DNA from 2 places in the Paraburkholderia sp. GAS38 genome. Region 2 is predicted to be linked to the other one. Evidence: riboswitches for the same ligand, from Rfam matches in the RefSeq annotation. Region 2 holds a riboswitch; the other holds the start of a gene.
What was found. Region 2 has a riboswitch for glycine ahead of P3T42_RS12805 (D-amino acid dehydrogenase). Riboswitches for the same ligand answer to the same signal wherever they lie in the genome.
Positions count from the first base shown of each region.

Region 1 (10,684 bases), on a different contig from region 2:
GGGGAACTGCGGCGGCAGGTCGGCTGAGCCGATTCGCGCGAGAGGAGCGATGTTAACACGAAGCCCGCACGCACTCCGCGAGCCGCGCCCCGCGTGCCGTCCGCTCAGTTGGCAACCAGGTTGGCAACTGGGTTGGCTATTTCGCCGGCAACCGGGTTGGCAACCAAGTCGGCAACCTGGTTGCCAACTGAGCCGCCGAAACAGGCCGCACGCGGGACATGCCACAATTACAGGCCGCGCGCCGCCGCCGCGGTGGCAAAGCGGCGCGCTTTTTTCGCAGGAAACTCACATGTCTGCACCGCTGAAAACAGGATTGATGGGTTACGGTTTTGCTGGCGCGACCTTCCACGCGCCGGTGATTGAGCACTGCGGCCGGGCCACCGTCGCGGCGATCGCCACCAGCAAGCCCGAGCCGGCCCGCGCCGACTATCCGCGCGCCACCGTCGTGCCCGATCTCGACGCCCTGCTCGCGCTCGACGACCTCCAGTGCATCGTGATCGCAACGCCGAACGATACCCACTTCGACCTCGCCAAACGCACGCTCGAAGCCGGCAAAAACGTGGTGGTCGACAAGCCGGTCACGCTGACGGCCACGGAGGCCATGACGCTCGCCAATCTGGCGCTGGCGCGCGGCCTCACCTTCGCGCCGTTTCACAATCGCCGCTGGGACGGCGATTTCCTCACCGTTCGCGATCTGCTCGCGAGCGGCGAGTTGGGCCGCGTCACGCACTACGAATCGCACTTCGACCGCTTTCGTCCGGATGTGCGGCCGCGCTGGCGCGAAGAGGCGTCGCGCGGCGGCGGCCTGCTGTTCGATCTCGGGCCGCATCTGATCGACCAGGCGCTTGCGCTGTTCGGCGCGCCGGCGACCGTGTCGGCCACCGTCAAGACGTATCGCGACGGCGGCGGCGCGCCCGACTACGTGCATCTGCAACTCGGTTACCCCGGCCTCGAAGTCGTGCTGCACGCGAGCGCCCTCACCGCTCTCGCGCCGCCGCGTTTCGCCATCGACGGCACGCGCGGCAGCTACGTCAAACGCGAACTCGACACTCAGGAAGATCAGTTGAAAGCGGGGCTGCGGCCTGGCGACGCCGGTTTCGGCGGCGGCAATGCGGCGGGGTTGCTGCGCGTGCTGGACGCGAACAATCAGGAAGTGGAGCGTACTTTGCCCACCCGTGATGGCGACTACGTCGGTTTTTATCAGGCGCTGGCCGCCACGATCCTCGACGGCGAACGCTTCCCGGTCAGGCCGCAAGACGCCGTCGACGTCATGACGATCATCGAACTGGCCGCGCGCAGCGAAGAGGAAGGCCAGCGCCTGCCATTCGAGCGGATTCGCTGAGAACGCGACGCAGGTCGTGGCAAGTCATCGCAAGTTGCGGCTTACATGACGGTAACCGCTGCCAACAGTTCCGAAAGGAACGCTCCGTTACAATATATTGCTGAGTTCAGGTCAGCGTGTAGCAGCGGCTAGCCGTTGCTACACGATATCGATCTGAGCATCGATCACGAAAAGACGACGACTTAGGAGAGTAGGTATGCAACGTTTCATCCGTGCGCTGGCAGGTGTGGCGCTGGTTTCTTCGCTGGCCGCCTGCGTGGTCGCGCCGCCGCCCCCGGCACCGCACCCCGACCAGCATGAAATCGCCATTCAACGCCTGAATCAGGTTTACGGCCGTGCCGACAACCTGAGCCACCGCATCGACAATCATGTCAATCAAGGCTACTACCCGCCCCCGCAAGGCGGCGCATTGCATCACCGCCTCGACGTGATCCGTCAGGAAGCGCATGACATGGCGGCGCAGCATGGCGGCGGCCTGTCCGGCGACGAACAGCGCGTGCTGAACCAGGAACTCGACGGCGCAGCGCACGCAATCGGCGAGTAAGCCTCTCGGCAATCTGCTGTGAAAGCACAGGCGCGGGGATCATTCCCCGCGCTTTTTTTTGGCGTGCGCCGTGTGCATCGCACCACCGCGCCGTCCTCTCAAGCCTCCATTTGACAAGCCTCCGGGCCTCGCGTACATTCGCCGCACGCGTCGGGAGAGCGCGCTGGCCGCATTGTTTTTCGCAGGCCGCGCCGCCGAAGGGGCACACCCGCAAACTCTCAGGCAAAAGGACCGACCGCGTCGAAGAACCCGTCTGATACCGGCATCGTCCGGGCTTCCATCAGGCACCGGTTTTTCGCACTCTGGAGAGCGGCAGTAGCCAGCGGCATAGGACATCGTCGATGCCAGGCAGGCTGCCCACCGAAGGGGCGCGCGTTTCGCCGTCACGGCTTGCAAAGGCTTGCAAACCCGCACGGCAGCGCAATCTCTCAGGTATCGAGGACAGAGGGGTCATGCATGGCATCGCTCGCAGGCATTTTGGCCGCGAGGGATCAAGCCGCATGGCCTTTTTGTATCCGTCGAGATTGCCTGAGGCCCTGATGACCGAACTCAAACACACCCCGCTTAACGCCACCCATCGCGCGCTGAATGCCCGCATGGTCGATTTCGGCGGCTGGGACATGCCCGTCAACTACGGCTCGCAGATCGACGAACACCGCGCCGTGCGCACCGACGCCGGCATGTTCGACGTGTCGCACATGTGCGTCGTCGATTTCCAGGGCGAGCGCGTGCGCGCCTTCTTCGAACACGCCCTCGCCAACAATGTCGGCAAGCTGCAAACCCCGGGGCGCGCACTCTACTCCTGCCTGCTGAACCCGGATGGCGGCGTGATCGACGACCTGATCGTCTATTTCTTCAGCGAAGATCACTTCCGCCTGGTCGTCAACGCCGGCACGGCCGAGAAGGACGTCGCCTGGTTCGGCAAGCTGAACGCCGATGGCCACTACGGCCTCACCATCACGCCGCGCCGCGATCTGGCGATCGTCGCCGTGCAGGGACCGAACGCCCGCGAAAGAGTCTGGCAAGTCGCACCGTCCAGCCGCACCTCCACGGAACTGCTCAAGCCCTTCAACGCGGCCATTGTAGACAACACGCCGTTCGGCGAGTTGATGATTGCCCGCACCGGCTACACCGGCGAAGACGGTTTCGAAATCGTGCTGCCGGCCGCCTCCGTCTGCGAGTTCTGGGACGCGCTGCAACGCCAGGGCGTGCGCCCGGCCGGTCTCGGCGCGCGCGACACGCTGCGTCTCGAAGCCGGCATGAACCTCTACGGCCAGGACATGGACGACAACGTCTCGCCGCTGGACGCCGGTCTCGCCTGGACAGTGGACCTGACGTCGCCGCGCGACTTCGTCGGCAAGTCGAAGCTCGAAGCCGACGGTTCGCAAGCCGCTTTCGTCGGCCTGATCCTGCAGAAGGAAAACGGCAAGGCGGGCGGCGTGCTGCGCGCCCATCAGAAGGTCGTCACGCCGCACGGCGACGGTGAAATCACCAGCGGCACGTTCTCGCCGACCATGCAGGAATCCATCGCCTTCGCGCGCGTACCGAAGGACGTGAAACCCGGCGATATCGTCCACGTGCAAATCCGTGACAAAGCCCTTCCCGCAAGCGTGGTAAAACTGCCGTTCGTGCGCAACGGCAAGGTGCTTGCGGTTTAAGCGGCTCCGTCGCGTACGCCCCCTCTTTTAAGCTATTCCCGAACACACCGCATAGGAGCATCCGATGAGCATCCCGGCCGATCTGAAATACACCGAATCGCACGAATGGGTCCGCACCGAAGCAGACGGCACGCTGACGGTCGGCATCACCGACCACGCGCAAGAAGCGCTCGGCGACATCGTCTTCTTCGAAGTCCAGGAACTGGGCAAGACCGTGACCGCCGGCGACACCGTCGCGGTCATCGAATCCGTGAAAGCCGCTTCCGATATCTACGCGCCGGTCTCGGGCGAAATCATCGAAGCCAACACGGCCGTGGCCGACACGCCGGACTCCGTCAACAGCGCGCCGTATGAAAGCTGGCTGTTCAAGATCAAGCCGGCCGCCGACGCCACGCATGACCGCCTGATCGACGCCGCCGCTTATACGAAGTCCATCGGCGCCTAAGAGGCATTCAACACTCGTATCAACCGTCAGGTGCGGCGTCCGACGAACGCGGACGGCCGCACCGCCAGGAACACCCCATGAAGCTCGAACACCCGGATCGTCTGATGAACCGCACTCCTCTCTCGCTCGCCGCGCTCGAAGTGCATGATGCCTTCGCTGAACGGCACATCGGCCCGGACTCGGCCGACCAGCAAGCGATGCTCGAAGCCCTCGGCTTCGCGTCGCGCGCCGCGCTGATCGACGCCGTGATTCCGCAGACGATCCGCCGCAGCGAAACGCTGCCGCTCGGCCCCTTCACGCAGCCGAAGAGCGAAGCCGAAGCGCTCGCCGCGCTGCGCGAACTGGCGGACAAGAACCAGGTGTTCCGCTCGTATATCGGGCAGGGCTATTACAACGCGCACACCCCCACGGTGATCCTGCGCAACGTGCTCGAAAATCCGGCGTGGTACACGGCTTACACGCCGTATCAGCCGGAAATCTCGCAAGGCCGTCTCGAAGCGCTGCTGAACTTCCAGCAGATGATCATCGACCTGACCGGCCTCGCCATCTCCAACGCGTCGCTGCTCGACGAGGCCACCGCCGCCGCCGAAGCGATGACCCTGCTGCAACGCGTGGGCAAGCCGAAGTCGAACGTCTTCTACGTCGCCGACGACGTGCTGCCGCAAACCATCGAAGTGGTGAAGACGCGCGCCACGCCGGTCGGCATCGAAGTGAAGGTCGGCCCGGCGGCGGACGCCGCCAACGCCAATGCGTTCGGCGTGCTGCTGCAATACCCGGGCGTGAACGGCGATGTGCGCGACTACCGCGCACTCGCTGAAGCGATCCACGCAGCGGGCGGCCATGTGGTGGTCGCCGCCGATCTGCTCGCGCTCACCGTGCTCACGCCGCCGGGCGAATGGGGCGCGGACGTCGCCGTCGGCAACACCCAGCGTTTCGGCGTGCCGGTTGGCTTCGGCGGCCCGCACGCGGCGTATCTGGCCGTGCGCGACGAATTCAAGCGGCAAATGCCGGGGCGTCTGGTCGGCGTCACGGTCGACGCACAGGGCAAGCCCGCCCTGCGTCTTGCGCTGCAAACACGCGAACAGCATATCCGCCGCGAAAAAGCGACTTCGAACGTCTGCACCGCGCAGGCGCTGCTCGCGATCATGGCCAGCATGTACGCGGTCTATCACGGCCCGCAAGGACTGAAGACGATCGCGCAACGCGTCAACCGCATCGCCTCGTTGCTCGCCGCCGGCGCGAAGAAGCTCGGCTACACGCTCGTCAACGAAACCTTCTTCGACACGCTCACGTTCGAAACCGGCGCCCGCACCCAGGCACTGCATGACGCCGCGACCGCCAAGCGCATCAACCTGCGCCGCGTGAGCGATACGCGCGTCGGCATTTCGATCGACGAAACCACCAAGCGCAGCGATCTGGCCGATCTGCTGGCCGTGTTCGCCCAAGCGGCGTTCGTGAACGACGTGCCGCAAATCGATGCGCTCGACGCCGAACTGCCCGCAGAGAGCACCGTGCCGCCCGCGCTCGAACGCACCAGCGCTTACCTGACGCACCACGTCTTCAACCGTCACCATTCCGAAACGGAAATGCTGCGCTATCTGCGCAGCCTGTCGGACAAGGATCTGGCGCTCGACCGCTCGATGATCCCGCTCGGCTCCTGCACGATGAAGCTGAACGCGACCTCGGAAATGCTGCCAGTCACGTGGCCGGAGTTCGGTCAGATTCACCCGTTCGCGCCGGCCGAGCAAACGGTCGGTTACCGCGAAATGATCGATCAGCTCGAGCAGATGCTGGTGGCGGCAACCGGTTACGCGGCGGTTTCGCTGCAACCGAACGCGGGCTCGCAAGGTGAATACGCCGGTCTGTTGATCATCCACGCGTACCACGCCTCGCGCGGCGAAGGGCATCGTAACGTCTGCCTGATTCCCGCTTCGGCACACGGCACGAACCCGGCGTCGGCGCAGATGGCCGGCATGCAGGTCGTGGTGGTGGCGTGCGACGCGCAAGGCAACGTCGATATTGACGACCTGAAGGCGAAGGCCGCGCAACACGCGGACAAGCTCGCAGCCATCATGATCACGTACCCGTCCACGCACGGCGTGTTCGAAGCGAACGTACGCGAAATCTGCGAGATCGTGCATGCGCACGGCGGCCAGGTCTACGTGGACGGCGCCAACATGAACGCGATGGTCGGCCTCACGGCGCCGGGCCAGTTCGGCGGCGACGTCTCGCACCTGAACCTGCACAAGACGTTCTGCATTCCGCACGGCGGTGGCGGCCCCGGCGTCGGTCCGGTGGCCGTGGGCGCGCACCTCGCGAAGTTCCTGCCGAACCAGGTGTCGTCGGGCTACGAGCGCACCGCTGACGGCATTGGCGCAGTGTCCGCCGCACCGTACGGCTCCGCTTCGATCCTGCCGATCTCGTGGATGTACATCGCGATGATGGGCGCGAAGAATCTCACCGCTGCGACCGAAACCGCGATCCTCAACGCCAACTACGTCGCCAACAAGCTCGCGCCGCACTATCCGGTGCTGTATTCGGGCCCGGGCGGACTGGTCGCGCACGAGTGCATTCTCGATCTGCGTCCGATCAAGGAAACCAGCGGCATAACCGTCGACGACGTCGCCAAGCGTCTCGCCGACTACGGCTTCCACGCGCCGACCATGAGCTTCCCGGTGCCGGGCACGCTGATGGTCGAGCCGACCGAATCGGAATCGAAGGAAGAACTCGACCGCTTCATTGAAGCGATGACGGCGATCCGCGAGGAGATCCGCGCCGTCGAGGAAGGCCGTCTGGACCGCGAAGACAATCCGCTCAAGCACGCGCCGCACACCGCAGCCGTGGTGATTGCCGACGACTGGAAGCATGCTTACCCGCGTGAAACCGCGGCGTATCCGCTGCCGTCGCTGATCGCGAAGAAGTACTGGCCGCCGGTCGGCCGTGCGGACAACGTGTATGGCGACCGCAATCTGTTCTGCTCCTGCGTGCCGATCGCGGATTACGCGTAACGCCGCTTCAGCCGCTGTCCTGAACCGCGCACCGCCTGAGGGCAGTGTGCGGTCCTGTCGTTCGTGCCCGGGAACGGCTAACATCACACACCGAATCAGCCCAACGAAGGAGTTTCGCATGGTGCGAAAGGTGCTAATGATGCAAAGCCGAAGCCATTCAGGGCGCATGCCGTCATGGCAGGCAGCGGGAACCCCGCTGGCGCTGCTGCTGGTATGCAGCGCCATCATGCTGCCGGCGCGGCAGGCCCGCGCCGCGATGAATTTCTGTGCGGCGCCTGCGCTGCAAACGAGCGAGCGCACCAATGCCGATCCTGGCGTCAAGGCGCTCGTCAGCAATGTGGAAGCGCATCTGAACGACCCGGCCCACGCAGTGTCGAAGTTGCACACCGAAGGCACGCTGCCGCACGAGGGCATCTACGACCAGAGCGTCGAAGCGGAGAAGGATCTCGACCTGCTGCGCGACGCCGCGCTCGCCTGGCGCGCCACCAGCGACGATCGCTATCTGAAGCTGGTCGACCGTCTGCTGTACGCATGGGTCACCATCTACGAGCCGAGCTTCAACCCGATCGACGAAACCCGCTTCGAAGGTTTGATCCTCGCCTACGACATGACGGCGAGCGCCTTGCCGGTGAAGACCCGCAACGCGGCAATGGCGTTTCTGACGAAACTTGGCAACGGTTACATCGAGCAGATCGACGCGCAGCCGCGCCCCTTGACCGGCACGTTTCGTAACAACTGGCAGAGTCACCGCATCAAGCTGATTGCGATGGCTGCCTTCACGCTCGACAACCGCAAGATGATCAACGCGGCGCAGCGTCTGTTTGTGGAGCACATTGGCGACAACATCGAACCGGATGGTTCGACGATCGATTTCAAGGAACGCGATGCGCTGCATTACGTGACCTACGACTTGCAGCCGCTCGTGACCGCGGCGCTGGCGGCTCGCCGCCACAACCGCAACTGGTTGCCGGAGAAGGCCACCAACGGTGCGACGCTGGGCGCCGCGCTGAACTGGTTGACGCCCTACGCATTGGGCACGAAGACGCATGACGAATTTGTGCATTCGGACGTTCCGTTCGATGCAAAACGTCGCGAAGCCGGCTTGCCGGGCTATTCGGGTCAGTGGGATCCGAAGAACGCGACGGAACTGTTTAACCTGGCTGCGCGGCTGGATGGCCGCTATGCGCCAGTCGCGCTGCATCTGGCGCCCAACCCGCCCGCATGGCTGGCCGTGTGCCTGCCGCTGCCGGCGCGGTAAACCCGATATTTTCTTTTTGCAGGAGCAGTAATGGCAGTCAGTGTGTTCGACCTCTTCAAAATCGGCATTGGTCCGTCCAGTTCGCATACGGTCGGGCCGATGCGCGCGGCGCTGATGTTTGTCCAGGGGCTCGAACGCGACGGACTGCTGGCGGCCACGTCTTCCGTGAAGGTCGATCTGTACGGCTCGCTCGGCGCAACCGGCAAGGGCCACGGAACGGATCGCGGTGTGATGCTCGGCCTGATGGGCGATGCGCCGGATACCGTCGATCCCGAGACGATCGCGCAACGTCTGGAAACGGTGCGCACCTCGCGCTCGCTGGCGCTGCTCGGCACGCACCCGGTGCCGTTCGTGCAGAAGGATCACATTTCGTTTTATCGTCAGGCGCTTGCCGAGCATCCGAACGGGCTGAAGCTGCACGCGTTCGACGCGCAGGGTGAGACGCTGCGTGCGGCGACGTATCTGTCGGTAGGCGGCGGGTTTGTCGTCACAGCGGGCGCGCCGAATACCAAGGTGCTGAGCGCCGTCGATCAGTTGCCGCATCCGTTTCGCAGCGGCAACGAGTTGCTTGCGCTGTGCAAGGCGACCGGCAAGAGCATCGCGCAACTGATGTGGGAAAACGAGCGCGTGTGGCATACCGAAGAGGAAACGCGCAGCGGCCTCCTGAAAATCTGGGACGTGATGCAGTCGTGCGTCGCGCGCGGTTGCGGCATCGGCAATCCGGATGCGGACGGCACGCTGCCCGGGCCGTTCCAGGTGAAGCGGCGCGCACCGCAGTTGTATCGCTCCTTGTCCGGCAATCCGGAGCTGGCGTTGCGCGATCCGCTGTCGATGGTGGACTGGATCAATCTCTACGCAATCGCCGTCAATGAAGAGAATGCGGCCGGTGGACGGGTGGTCACCGCGCCGACCAACGGCGCGGCCGGCATCATCCCTGCGGTGCTGCATTACTACACGCGTTTCATGCCGGGTTCGAACCAGCAAGGCGTGATCGATTTTCTGATGACAGCGGCGGCCATCGGCATTCTGTACAAGCTGAATGCCTCGATTTCGGGCGCGGAAGTGGGCTGCCAGGGCGAGGTGGGCGTGGCCTGTTCGATGGCCGCGGGCGCGCTCGCTGCCGTGATGGGCGGCACACCGGAGCAGGTGGAGAACGCCGCGGAAATCGGCATGGAACACAACCTGGGGCTGACCTGCGATCCGGTGGGCGGCATGGTGCAGATTCCGTGCATCGAACGTAATGCGATGGCCTCGGTGAAGGCGGTCAATGCGGCGCGGATGGCGCTGCGTGGCGACGGCAGTCACTATGTTTCTCTGGACTCGGTCATCAAGACGATGCGCGAGACGGGCGCCGATATGAAGACCAAGTACAAGGAAACTTCGCGCGGCGGCCTGGCGGTGAATATCGTCGAGTGCTGAGGTCGCGTGGCGCGAGGGCGGGCGGCTAACGACGCCCTCCCGCGCCTCGCCGTTGATGCGCTGCGGCATCGCCCGTCCTCGTGACACCAGTCGCCCACTCGGCGTAAGCTGTCGAAGCCCGTCGGCTACCCCATGGCCGACCAGCCGACCGACCCGACTGGAGGCTTCATCGCAATGCCGCTGCCGAATGATTCCGCCACCACCACTGGTGCGCGCCTTGTAGTCGATGCCCTGCTGACCCATGGTGTCGAACGTGTTTTCTGCGTCCCCGGCGAGAGTTTCCTTGCCGTACTCGACTCGCTGCACGACGAGACCGAGCGTATCCAGACCGTCGTCTGCCGGCACGAAGCGGCCGCGGCCAACATGGCCGAAGCGATCGGCAAGCTGACCGGCCGCCCGGGCGTGGCACTCGTCACGCGCGGGCCTGGCGCGACGCATGCCTCGATTGGCGTACACACCGCGTTCCAGGACTCGACGCCGATGATCCTGCTGATCGGCCAATGCGCACGCGAGCATCTGGACCGCGAGGCCTTCCAGGAAATCGACTATCGACGCATGTTCGGCCAGATGGCCAAGTGGGTCGCGCAGATCGACGATCCGAAGCGGATTCCCGAATATCTTAGCCACGCGTTCCACACCGCGACCTCAGGACGACCGGGCCCGGTTGTGTTGTCGTTGCCGGAAGACGTGCTGAGCGACGTGTGCCCTGTGGTACCGGGCGCGCCGACGTATCACCGTGTGGCCGCCTCGCCCTCGGCCACGCAGATGACGCAACTACGGCAACTGCTGGGAGGCACCCAGCGGCCGATGGTGATTGCCGGCGGCAGCGGCTGGACACCCGAAGCCTGCGCGGATCTGCAGCGCTTCATCGAGAACTGGCAGTTGCCGATTGGCCTCGCGTTCCGCTTCCAGGACACGCTCGATAACGAACACCCGAATTACGCAGGCGATGTCGGGCTCGGCATTAACCCCGCGCTGGCGAAACGTATCCGCGATGCGGACTTGCTGCT
Region 1 is NZ_JBNDJO010000012.1:240,579-251,262, forward strand. It holds gene P3T42_RS26165 (oxidoreductase) at 290-1,342, shown strand; gene P3T42_RS26170 (hypothetical protein) at 1,539-1,886, shown strand; glycine riboswitch at 2,028-2,130, shown strand; glycine riboswitch at 2,179-2,341, shown strand; gene gcvT (glycine cleavage system aminomethyltransferase GcvT) at 2,426-3,544, shown strand; gene gcvH (glycine cleavage system protein GcvH) at 3,609-3,989, shown strand; gene gcvP (aminomethyl-transferring glycine dehydrogenase) at 4,067-6,997, shown strand; gene P3T42_RS26190 (alginate lyase family protein) at 7,164-8,255, shown strand; gene P3T42_RS26195 (L-serine ammonia-lyase) at 8,286-9,674, shown strand; gene P3T42_RS26200 (thiamine pyrophosphate-binding protein) at 9,849-10,684, shown strand, end outside.
Region 1: another riboswitch for glycine. It lies ahead of gcvT (glycine cleavage system aminomethyltransferase GcvT); the one in region 2 lies ahead of P3T42_RS12805 (D-amino acid dehydrogenase).

Region 2 (10,684 bases):
CATCATCTGGTCGGGCTCGTCACGCGTGAGCCGATCGGTGTGGTGGCCGCGGTGGTGCCGTGGAATTTCCCGATCCTGATGGCGTCGTGGAAGTTCGGCCCGGCTCTCGCCGCGGGCAACAGCGTCGTGCTGAAGCCCTCCGAAAAATCGCCGCTGACGGCCATTCGTATTGCGCAGCTCGCGCATGAGGCCGGCATTCCGGCGGGCGTGTTCAACGTCGTGCCGGGTGCGGGCGAGCCGGGCAAACTGCTGGCCTTGCATCCCGACGTCGATTGCCTGGCCTTCACCGGCTCGACCAACGTCGGCAAGCTGATCATGCAGTACGCCGGCCAATCGAATCTGAAGCGCGTGTGGCTCGAGCTCGGCGGCAAGTCGCCGAACATCGTGATGCCCGACTGTGCCGATCTCGACCGCGCCGCCAATGCGGCAGCGGGCGCGATCTTCTACAACATGGGCGAGATGTGCACGGCGGGTTCGCGCCTGCTCGTGCATCGCGATATCAAGGACGTGTTCCTCGACAAGCTGATCGCAGCGGCGCGCAGTTATACGCCGGGCAATCCGCTGGATCCGAAGACCTCGATGGGGGCGATCGTCGACCAGGTGCAACTGGACCGCGTGTTGAGCTATATCGAGGCGGGACGGGCGGAATCGAAGCTGCTGCTTGGCGGCGGCCGCGTGAAGCAGGAAAGCGGTGGCTACTATATCGAGCCGACCATCTTCGACACCAAGGCGGATGCTAAAATCGCCCGTGAAGAAATCTTCGGACCGGTGCTGTCGGTGATCACGTTCGATACGGCTGAAGAAGCCATCAGGATTGCCAACAATAGCGAATACGGTCTTGCCGCTGCGGTCTGGACCTCCAACCTCACCACCGCGCATGAAATGGCGCGCAGCCTGCGGGCCGGCACGGTGTGGGTCAACTGCTACGACGAAGGGGGCGATATGAACTTCCCGTTCGGCGGCTACAAACAATCGGGCAACGGCCGTGACAAGTCGTTGCACGCACTGGAGAAGTACACCGAGCTGAAGTCTACGCTGGTGCGGCTGCGCTAAAGGATTCGCAAGCCAGCGCGGCGGTGCGTCGTTCCGGCGCCGTCGCGTTCCCAATGAATCCGAAGCCGGGTGATACGCGCACAACCTCAGGAAAACCGCGTGTGTTGCCGGCATGTTTTATCAGGTCATCCCATGACTGAACTCCTCTATGGCGACGGTGCAATCCGCCGTCCGTCCCTCTACGGGTCCTCGATCGAAAATACCTACGCGGGCGTGCTGTCGTTCATGCGGCGCAAGTACACGCGCGAACTGGCCGGGGCCGACGTGGTCGTTTCCGGCGTGCCGCTCGATCTGGCTACCACCTTTCGCTCCGGCGCGCGCCTCGGTCCCGCTGCGGTGCGGGCGGCGAGCGTGCAGTTGTCCGAGTTGCATCCCTATCCGTGGGGCTTCAATCCGTTCGACGATCTCGCCGTGACCGATTACGGCGACTGCTGGTTCGACGCGCACAACCCGATGACCGTCAAGCCGGCCATCGTCGAGCATGCCCGCACGATTCTGCGTTCGGATGCGAAGATGCTGACGTTGGGCGGCGATCACTACATCACCTATCCGTTGCTGATTGCGCATGCGGAGAAGTATGGCAAGCCCTTGTCGCTGATCCATTTCGACGCCCACTGCGATACCTGGGCCGACGATAGTCCGGACAGCCTGAATCACGGCTCGATGTTCTACAAGGCGGTGAAGGACGGCCTGATCGATCCGAAGACGTCGGTGCAGATCGGCATCCGCACGTGGAACGACGACTTCATGGGCATCAACATCCTCGATGCGGCGTGGGTGCATGAGCATGGCACGCGCGCTGCGGTGGAGCGGATCATGTCGATTGTCGGCGAGCGTCCCACGTATCTGACCTTCGATATCGACTGTCTCGATCCGGCTTTTGCACCGGGCACGGGCACGCCGGTAGCCGGCGGCTTGTCGTCGGCACAGGGGCTCGCCATCGTGCGGGGCCTGGGCGGCGTGAACCTGATTGGCGCGGACGTCGTCGAAGTGGCGCCCGCCTACGACCAGAGCGAGATCACCGCCATTGCCGCCGCGCACATTGCCTGCGACGTGCTGTGCCTGTGGCGGCAACGCAAGGTAGCGGGGCGTTGACGTTGTTGTAAGCAGCGCGGCCGGCGTCAGCTCGCGGAGGACGCTTCGCGGGGTTGGCGCCGGCCTTCCAGTAGACCGAGTGTGTATATGGCAAGCGCGCCGCTGGCGAGCGCGAGTTGCCACATCAGCATGTCGCTGCCTAGCGCCTTCATGGCGAAGCCGGCGAGCAACGGACCGGCAATCGAGCTGACCGTGAAGGTCAGCGAAACCAGCCGCATGTTGCGGGTCAAGGCGGCTTTATCGCCGCTTGCGGCGGCGAACATCCCTAGCGTGATAAAGGCGCTATTCATTCCACCCAGCAAGACTGCGCTCGCCGCCAGCAGCCCCGACGCAGGCGCGGCCAGGGCGAACGACACGACTGCGAGCGCGCTTGCTGCTGCACAGACGACGACCGCTGCGGCGAGACTGACGCGCTGGGCGAACCAGCCAACCGGAAACTGCAACGCCATCCCGCCGATACCGAAGCAGGTGAGCAGGGTAGCGGTTTGTGTCGCGCTGAGTCCGCGTCCGTCGGCGAAGAGCGGAAAGAGGCCGTAGAGCGCGCCGTCGCCGAGACCACCGAATGCCACGACCACCATGCCGAGACAGACGAGCGGGCCGATTGCCGTTGTTTGGGACCTCGCCTTGGCAGGTTCGGTTGCGAGGTGTGCGGGTAAGTGAGGTTGCAGGGCTAGCTCGCGGGTCTGCGGCGTTGTTGGCGCAGCGAGCGGATTCGCTGGACGTCCGCTTGAGCGCGCAGCGTTGGGGCGGCGCGACTCGTCAGCGGTCAACCATAGCGGAATCGCCGCGGCAAACGTGAACAAGGCCCCCGCACCAAAGGTGATGCGGCCATCGACGGCGCACCACGTTGCAAGAGCCGGCCCGATTACACCGGCCGCTGCGATCAGCGCTTCATGAATGCCGACCACCCGGCCACTGGCCCGCTCGGGCACTAGTCTGTACAACCAGGTTTCATTGGCGATCCAGCGCAGGCCGATGCCGAGTCCGGTCAGCATGCCGGGAATCAGCCACCACGGCGACGCCAGCCAGCCTATCGTTGCGAATGCGACGATGCTCGCCGCAAGCCCCAGCGTAACGGTTGCCTTTGCACCGATTCGCTCCGCCAGATGCGGCGCCGCCAGCAGCCCCGCGACCATGCCGGCCCACTGGGCAGCGGAAAACAGCCCCGCGCGCGGTGCGTCGAGGCCGTGATGCGCCAGCCAGACCGGCAACACCATAAAGCCGATCCCGAACTGGCCGATCTGCGCCAGCGCCGACACGGCGGTCAGCGCGCCGATCGCACGCCAGCGCACCGGCGTCGCGGGATTCATGAGCCGCTCCGTTCGGGCATCGGCAAGCCCTGTTCGCGGCATTCGACCGGGCAACCTGCTGCGAGGCACGGACCGTCGTCGCATAGACGACACAACTGCATGGCATGCGCAGGGTCGCGCGTTTCATGCCAGAGAATCTTGATCAACAGGTCTTCGAACACGACCCGTTCGTCGTCGTCGAGCCGGCTTACCACGCGCTGCAGCATGCGTTCGCGCGCCGTCTGCATGCGCTTCGCTTCGCGCCGGCCAGCAGTGGTCAGCGCGAGCGCCACCGCGCGTTTGTCGGCGCCTGGTTTCTTTTCGATCAGGCCGGCCTCGACCAGACCCGCCACCGCGCGGACGGCCGCCGGATGCGACAGATCGACCGCATCGCGCAGCACTTCAATGGAGGAATCCGGATACTGGCCCACCGCATTGAGGATGGCGCGCGCCGTGGGACCGGCGAGCGCGGCCACGGTGGTCTGCGCATTCATCTCGTCCGTCACCAGCAGGGCGAGCACCCCAAGCAGATTTTCTGTGCGCTGCGTCATGGCAATACCTCAATGTGTGCGGTCTGCATATATGCATTATGCACACATTGAGGGAGGAGCGCAAGTTTACTTTTGCGGTGGCGAGTCAGCCTGAATTCGCCGCTTAGGCCTGCTGCGTTCTCGTTGAGGCGATTACATCGGCCACGCCCGTAGCGGTCGCGGCGGACAGCGTCCAGCCAAGATGCCCGTGTCCGGTGTTATAGAACACGCCGGGCAGGCGGCCTTTGCCGACCTTTGGCAACATGCTGGGCAGCATCGGACGCAAACCGGCCCATGGAATGACGCGCGACGTATTCACCTGCGGGAAGTAGCGACGGGTCCATTCGGTGAGCGGAGCAATGCGTTCGGCGCGGATATCGCGATTGAAGCCGTTGATTTCGGCTGTGCCGGCCACGCGGAAGCGGTCGGCGCCGAGACGGCTCGTGACGATCTTCGCGCTGTCGTCGAGCAGGCTGACCCAGGGCGCGCCTTGCTGGCTCGCGGCGTCGTCGAGGCAAACGGTGATCGAATAGCCTTTGACCGGGTAGATGTTGACCCGGTCGCCGAGCATCGACGCGAATGCGCGGCTCTTCACGCCGGCACACACGACGATCTGCGCAAACGTCTGCTGAAACGGCTCGCCCGCCTGCTTCGCGGCGACGCTGAAGGCGCCGGCGGAATCGCGCGTGATCGACGCAATCTCCGTGTCGTAGCGGAATTCGACGCCATGACGCTCGCACGCTTGCGCGAGGCCGCGGGTGAACTTGTGGATGTCGCCGGTCGAATCTGAGGGCGTGAAGAAGCCGCCGTGGAAGGCGCCGTCGAGCGTCGGTTCAATGCGGCGAATGTCGGCCACGTTCACCGCGTTGCGCTCGAGGCCGCCTTCGTTGAGCAGCGCATTCACCTTCGCTGCTGCATCGAACTCCTTGCGGGTCTTGTAGACGTGCAGAATGCCGCGCTTTTCGAGGTCGAAATCGATCTGCTCGCGCGCCGCAATCGAAAACAGATGCTCGCGCGCGGCGATCGCCAGCCGCACGGTTTCGATGGTGTTGGCACGGTAATGCGGAATCTGCCGCAGGAACTCGCCCATCCACGAGTACTTGTGCCAGCTCGGCAGCGGATTGAGCAGCAGCGGGGCGTCGCGCGTCAGCATCCAGCGCAGGCCTTTGACGACCGTGGCGGTGCTGTTCCACACCTCGGCGTTGCTGACCGATAGCTGGCCGCCGTTGGCGAATGAGGTTTCCATCGCGGCGTAGCGGTGGCGTTCGAACACGGTTACGTTGAAGCCGCGTTGCGCGAGGGCGTAAGCGGTCGTGACGCCGGTAATGCCGGCGCCAATGATGGCGATGCGTGACATGTCATGGTCCAGAGTGAGTGAGCAGGGCCGTTGCCGGCTTCCATGCCCCATCTGTCCATGTACCTGAGAGTTTCTTTCCGCGCGCATCCCGTTGCCGGGCGGGCGGAAATCCCCTTCGGTGGGCGCGTTAAGCGCCGCTCTCCAGATGTTCCCGCTGGGCGGTCCTTGTGCCTGAGAGTTTCCGGGGCGGTTGCTCCGTCGGCGCCGTCACCGCATTTCTGCGTGACAGTCTCTCCCGCGACAGCGTGTAGAACGGCGTAACGGTAGCCGTTCGCAAATAATCCGGCAAGCGTTTTTTTGCGGTTGCGGTTTTCTGTCCGAGCGGGGCGGGTGGTTCGCATATTTGCGCCGGGTGCATCAATCGTATAGCCTTGGTCAGGTTCGCCAGCCTTGATCCAACCCAACTATCCTGCACCGTGAAGGACATCCTCGCCCTCAAGCTCTACACCCGCGTTGCGCGTCTCGGCAGTTTCTCGGCTGCGGCGCGTGAGTTCGGGCTGTCGCAATCGCAGGTGTCGCGCATCGTCGCCGAACTGGAAGGCGACCTGGGCGCGCGTCTGCTCACGCGTACCACGCGCGCGGTCGTGTTGACCGACGCGGGCGCCGAGTTCCTGTCGCGTCTGGATCCGATCCTCATGGCGCTCGAGGATGCCGAGCAGAGCGTGCGCGAAGGCAGCGAGTTGCGCGGCATGTTGCGCATGAGCATGCCCAGCAGTGTCGCAATCCGCGAAGTCATTCCACGGCTCGCGCCGTTTCTCCAACGTCATCCGGCGCTGCGTCTGCAGATGTTGCTCGGCGACCGCCCGCAGGATCTCGTCAAGGACGCGGTGGATGTCGCCATCAGGCTCGGGCGTCTGGTGGATTCGAGCGCGACGGCCACGCTGATCACGCAGATTGCGCGGGTGATCGTCGCCTCGCCCGATTACCTCGAACGCCATGGTGTGCCGGTGACGCCCGATCAACTGACGCAGCACCGCATCGTGGGTGGACCCGCGTCCGTGGTCCCGACGGGCTGGAAGTTCGCACGCGCAGGCGAGGAGGTGGCGCTCGACCTCGACGCGCATTTCTCGACCAACGAGAACGAGGGCGCCGTCGCTGCCGCGGCTGCCGGCATCGGCATTGCTTCGACCAGCGAATGGGCTTGCCGCCGCGAACTGGCCGATGGCTCGCTGGTCCGGCTGCTGGTCGACTGGAAGACGGCCGACATCCCGGTGCATGCGTACTTTCCGATGGGCCGCGCAACCCGCGCCGCCGGGCGCGCAGTCGTCGAACATCTCATGGCCGATTTCAGGCGCGAACAGCACGCCGCTGTTTTGTGAACCTCACGATTCCTGCGCCTTAGTGCCGGCTTGTCGCGGCGGCCTCCGGCTGCCTGGCGTATGACGTGTGACCCACCCGCCGCGTCGCCATCTATGCATCCCATACATAAGACATAGCAGAAACCGATGGCTACCGCCGGCGGCGGCGCGCGCTTATCTTCTCCATCATCCGCTTCGCCAATACCTGACTCACATGGGGCGGCGGCGATCCGATTCATTCACGTTCATCGAGACTGACATGAGCAAAACGACACCGGAGCAAAACAAGGCCCTCGTCCTGGAGGCATTCGATACGTTGTTCAACCAGCGCGACTATGAGGCGGCCGAACGCTTCTGGTCGGACCGCTACATTCAGCACAGTGCGCATATCGCGCCGGGGCGCGAGGGGCTGTTTGCGCTGATCCGCACGCTGCCCGACACGCTGCGCTACGAGAATCAGTTGATCGTGGCCGAAGGCGACTACGTGATCGCGCACGGCCGTTTCTCCGGCAGCGGCAGACCGGCCGCGTGGATTGCCGCGGACGTCGTCCGCTTTGAGGACGGCAAGCTCGCCGAACACTGGGACGTGCTGCAAGACGAAGTCACTGCGGCGCAATCGGTCAGCGGCCTGCCGATGTTCGGCGACCGGTTCCCCGATTGAGCGCTGAAGTCACTATTACGGCAGTCTCAACCTATCTGCGATATCCTTAAGGAGTCCATCATGAAACTCAGCGGCAACACGATCTTTATTACGGGCGGCGGTTCAGGCATTGGCCGTGGGCTGGCCGAGGCGCTGCATCGGCGCGGCAACAAGGTGATCATCGGCGGACGGCGGCGCAGCCATCTCGACGAGGTGGTGGCCGCGAACCCCGGCATGGCGGCAGTCGAGCTGGACATCACCGATGCAGCGAACATCGAGCGGGTGGCGGCGCAACTGATCAAGACGTATCCCGCTCTCAACGTGCTGATCAACAACGCGGGTGTGATGCAAACGGATGCGGCGGCCGGCCGCATCGACGATGCGCTGATGGTCTCCACCATCACGACCAACCTGATGGGGCCGATCCGCATGACCTCCGCGCTGATCGACCATCTCAAGACGAAGAACGATGCCGTGGTCGCCTATACCAGTTCGGTGCTGGCGTTCGTGCCGCTGGCGGTGACGGCGGTGTATTCGTCGACCAAGGCGGCACTGCATTCCTATGTCATGTCGCAACGCTTCATGCTGCGCGATACCACGGTACGTGTGCTCGAAATCGCGCCGCCGTGGGTGCGCACCGATCTGATGAACAGCCGCGAGGCCGAACAGGCCATGCCGCTGGATGCGTTTATCGACGAAACGATTGCCGCTCTCGGCACCGACGCCAATGAGGTGCTGGTCGAGAACGCCAGGTTGTTCCGCGGTAACCCCGGACCGGGCGAGCATGATCTTGTGAACGGCTTTAACGCGCAGATGGTGGAAGTGTTCTCGGGGTGAGGCGGGGTCTTTATGAAGCGCCATGCGTACTCGGGCTACTTAACCTCAAACACGCTATAGACCGGGCCATCCGCAAACCGGTGGCCCGTTCCGATCGCAACCACCCGGTTCAGCCATTCATACTTGCCGGCAGGTGCTTCAAAGAGCGGATTGATGCGGAAGTAGTAGCTGGCCGGATCGACTTTCTCGCCTTTTTCCAGCCGCTGGATCACGTCGGCCGCGCCGTGGCGGATGCCGCGATAGGCCATCGTGATGTGGGCACCGTCCTCGGTTTCAAGGATCAGGCGCACGTCGAGCGTGGTGCTGCCGTCGCTGCGCACGGTCTGCCAGTCGCTGCCGCCGTCCAGCACCTTGCCGGATAGACGCTCGCCGGCGAAGGTGCCGGACGGCACGATACCGATGCGTCGAAACGGTCCCGGCGTCGCGCCGACCGTCACGATCGGTTTGACGTCGAGGCGCATCACGAACAGCGGTCGTGTTTGCACACTCTGGAGCGGTGCGGGGAGCTCGTGGAAAGCGGGCGTGGACATCGTAATCACCTTGAGCGTTGAGCGCATGACGTTGCGTGCCGTGCGGTTGAGTTTACCGGTTCTGATGGATCGTCGGGGCGGCTACTTCAGCGGCGAGAACTCCGTGGGACGCATGATTCTCTCCTGAAGCCACGGCACGCCTTGAGTCGGTGCTGCCGGTGATCGCTGCCGTAGAACGCATCAGCAATGACACAGAAGGCTCAATAAAAATAAACCGGATAACTAAACAAATACCAATTTATCCAGGCCGAACGAAACCTGCATGACAGACACCGCCGATCGTTACGCAGCGGTTCTGCCGCCGTTGACCCTGAGAATTTCGCCGGTCATGAAGCTGGCCTTTTCCGACGCCACGAACACGATCGCCTCAGCGATTTCCTCCGGCGTTCCGGCCCGCTTGAGCGGGACCGTCGCGAGCATGCCGGCCTTACGTTCCGCGCCGGCGGTGAGCCGGTTCAGCATCGCGGTTTCAACAGGACCGGGCGCGACGGCGTTGACCCGCACGCCGAATGCCGCGGCTTCGAGCGCCGCCGATTTGGTGAGTCCCTCTACGGCATGCTTGCTGGCGACATACAGCGAGAGGCCGGCCGCGCCTCGCAGGCCCATGGTCGACGAGATATTGACGATGCTGCCGCTGCCTTGCGCCGACATGACGCGCAGTTCGTGTTTCATCGCGAGCAGCGTGCCGAGCACGTTGGTGTCGAACACAGCCGTGTAGCGCTCGGGTGTCTGATCCAGCACCGGGATGGTTTCGCCCTCGGTGCCTGCCGCGTTCACGGCGATGTCCAACCGGCCGAAGCGTGCGACGACGGCGTCCACCAGCTTGCTCACGTCGTCTTCGAAGCGCACGTCCGATTGCACGAACTCGGCTTGTGCGCCGGTGGAACGCAGTTCCTCGGCGAGTTGCCGGCCTTCTTCCACGCGCCGGCCTGAGACGACGACACGGGCCTTGTCACGCGCAAAAGCAAAAGCGGTGGCGCGACCGATGCCGGTGAGCGCGCCGGTGATGAGTACAACGGGTTGGGTGGTCATGGATAGTCCTTGATCGGGGGGCGCGAGCCGTCCTTGCGGCGGCTCGCTGCCGAGCTCAGTCCTGCACGTCGATGGCGTCGACGCGGTCGGGGTAGAAAGCGACGTGAGCCTTGATCTCTTCGACCGCCGCATACGGGTTCTCATACGTCCAAACCGCATTCACCGAGCGCGCGCCGCCCGCTGGAATCGAGTAGTACGAGCAGTCGCCCTTGTAGGGGCAATACGTGGCATGCTCGGTGCGTTCCAGCAAGGTCATGTCCACGTCCTTTCGCGGGATGTACAGCACAGCGGGGTAGGCGGCCTCGCGCAGCGTCAGCGCCTCGCGCGTATCGGCGATCACCTTGCCGGCAAGCGTGACCACGACGCGCGCCGGGTTCGGCTCGATGGTGATCGGATGATCGGGGCCCGGTACCTTGACGGTCTTGCCTGACGGGTTGAGGTTGCTTGACATGGAAACACTCCTTGAGTTGATCGCCGTGCGCAAGAGCCAGGCGAGACCGGTGCTGCGGGCCGCTGCCGTTCAGGCGGCAGACGGCAGGAAGTCGAAATATGAACGTTCGTCGCCGCGTTGCAGGATGTCCTCGGCGCCTTCGCGGTCGAATCCACCTGCTGCCATGATGGGCCCTTTGAAGAATTTGCGCAGAAACGACGATGCGACCGGCGACTGACCCCGGCCCAGGCCGTTGATGTTCATTTCGACATCCTGATTGATGGAAGCTGTCTCAGTTCTAAAAGCCAGCCTCTGTCAGCTCTTCACCGCGGCAATCAAAGCTTCGAACCGCCGTCGACGTGCAGCGTGTCGCCCGTCACCCAGCGTGCGTCGTCGGAGGCGAGGAAAGCGACGGCGCCGGCGATGTCGTCGGGTTGTGCGATACGCTTGAGCGCCTGCATGCCCAACGTCATATCGCGGCCAGCATCGGTCTTGGTGAAGCTCGACATGTCGGTGGCGACTACGCCGGGTGCGACGGCGTTGACGCGAATGCCGCGTTCGCCGAGTGCAGCGGCAAAGTGCTTGACCAGCGT
Region 2 is NZ_JBNDJO010000004.1:511,209-521,892, reverse strand. It holds gene P3T42_RS12825 (aldehyde dehydrogenase) at 1-1,053, shown strand, start outside; gene speB (agmatinase) at 1,186-2,148, shown strand; gene P3T42_RS12815 (MFS transporter) at 2,175-3,458, opposite strand; gene P3T42_RS12810 (MarR family winged helix-turn-helix transcriptional regulator) at 3,455-3,988, opposite strand; gene P3T42_RS12805 (D-amino acid dehydrogenase) at 4,092-5,324, opposite strand; glycine riboswitch at 5,366-5,479, opposite strand; gene P3T42_RS12800 (LysR substrate-binding domain-containing protein) at 5,741-6,643, shown strand; gene P3T42_RS12795 (nuclear transport factor 2 family protein) at 6,882-7,283, shown strand; gene P3T42_RS12790 (SDR family oxidoreductase) at 7,344-8,099, shown strand; gene P3T42_RS12785 (DUF3237 domain-containing protein) at 8,135-8,629, opposite strand; gene P3T42_RS12780 (SDR family NAD(P)-dependent oxidoreductase) at 8,912-9,661, opposite strand; gene P3T42_RS12775 (DUF427 domain-containing protein) at 9,717-10,112, opposite strand; gene P3T42_RS12770 (hypothetical protein) at 10,182-10,355, opposite strand; gene P3T42_RS12765 (SDR family NAD(P)-dependent oxidoreductase) at 10,427-10,684, opposite strand, start outside.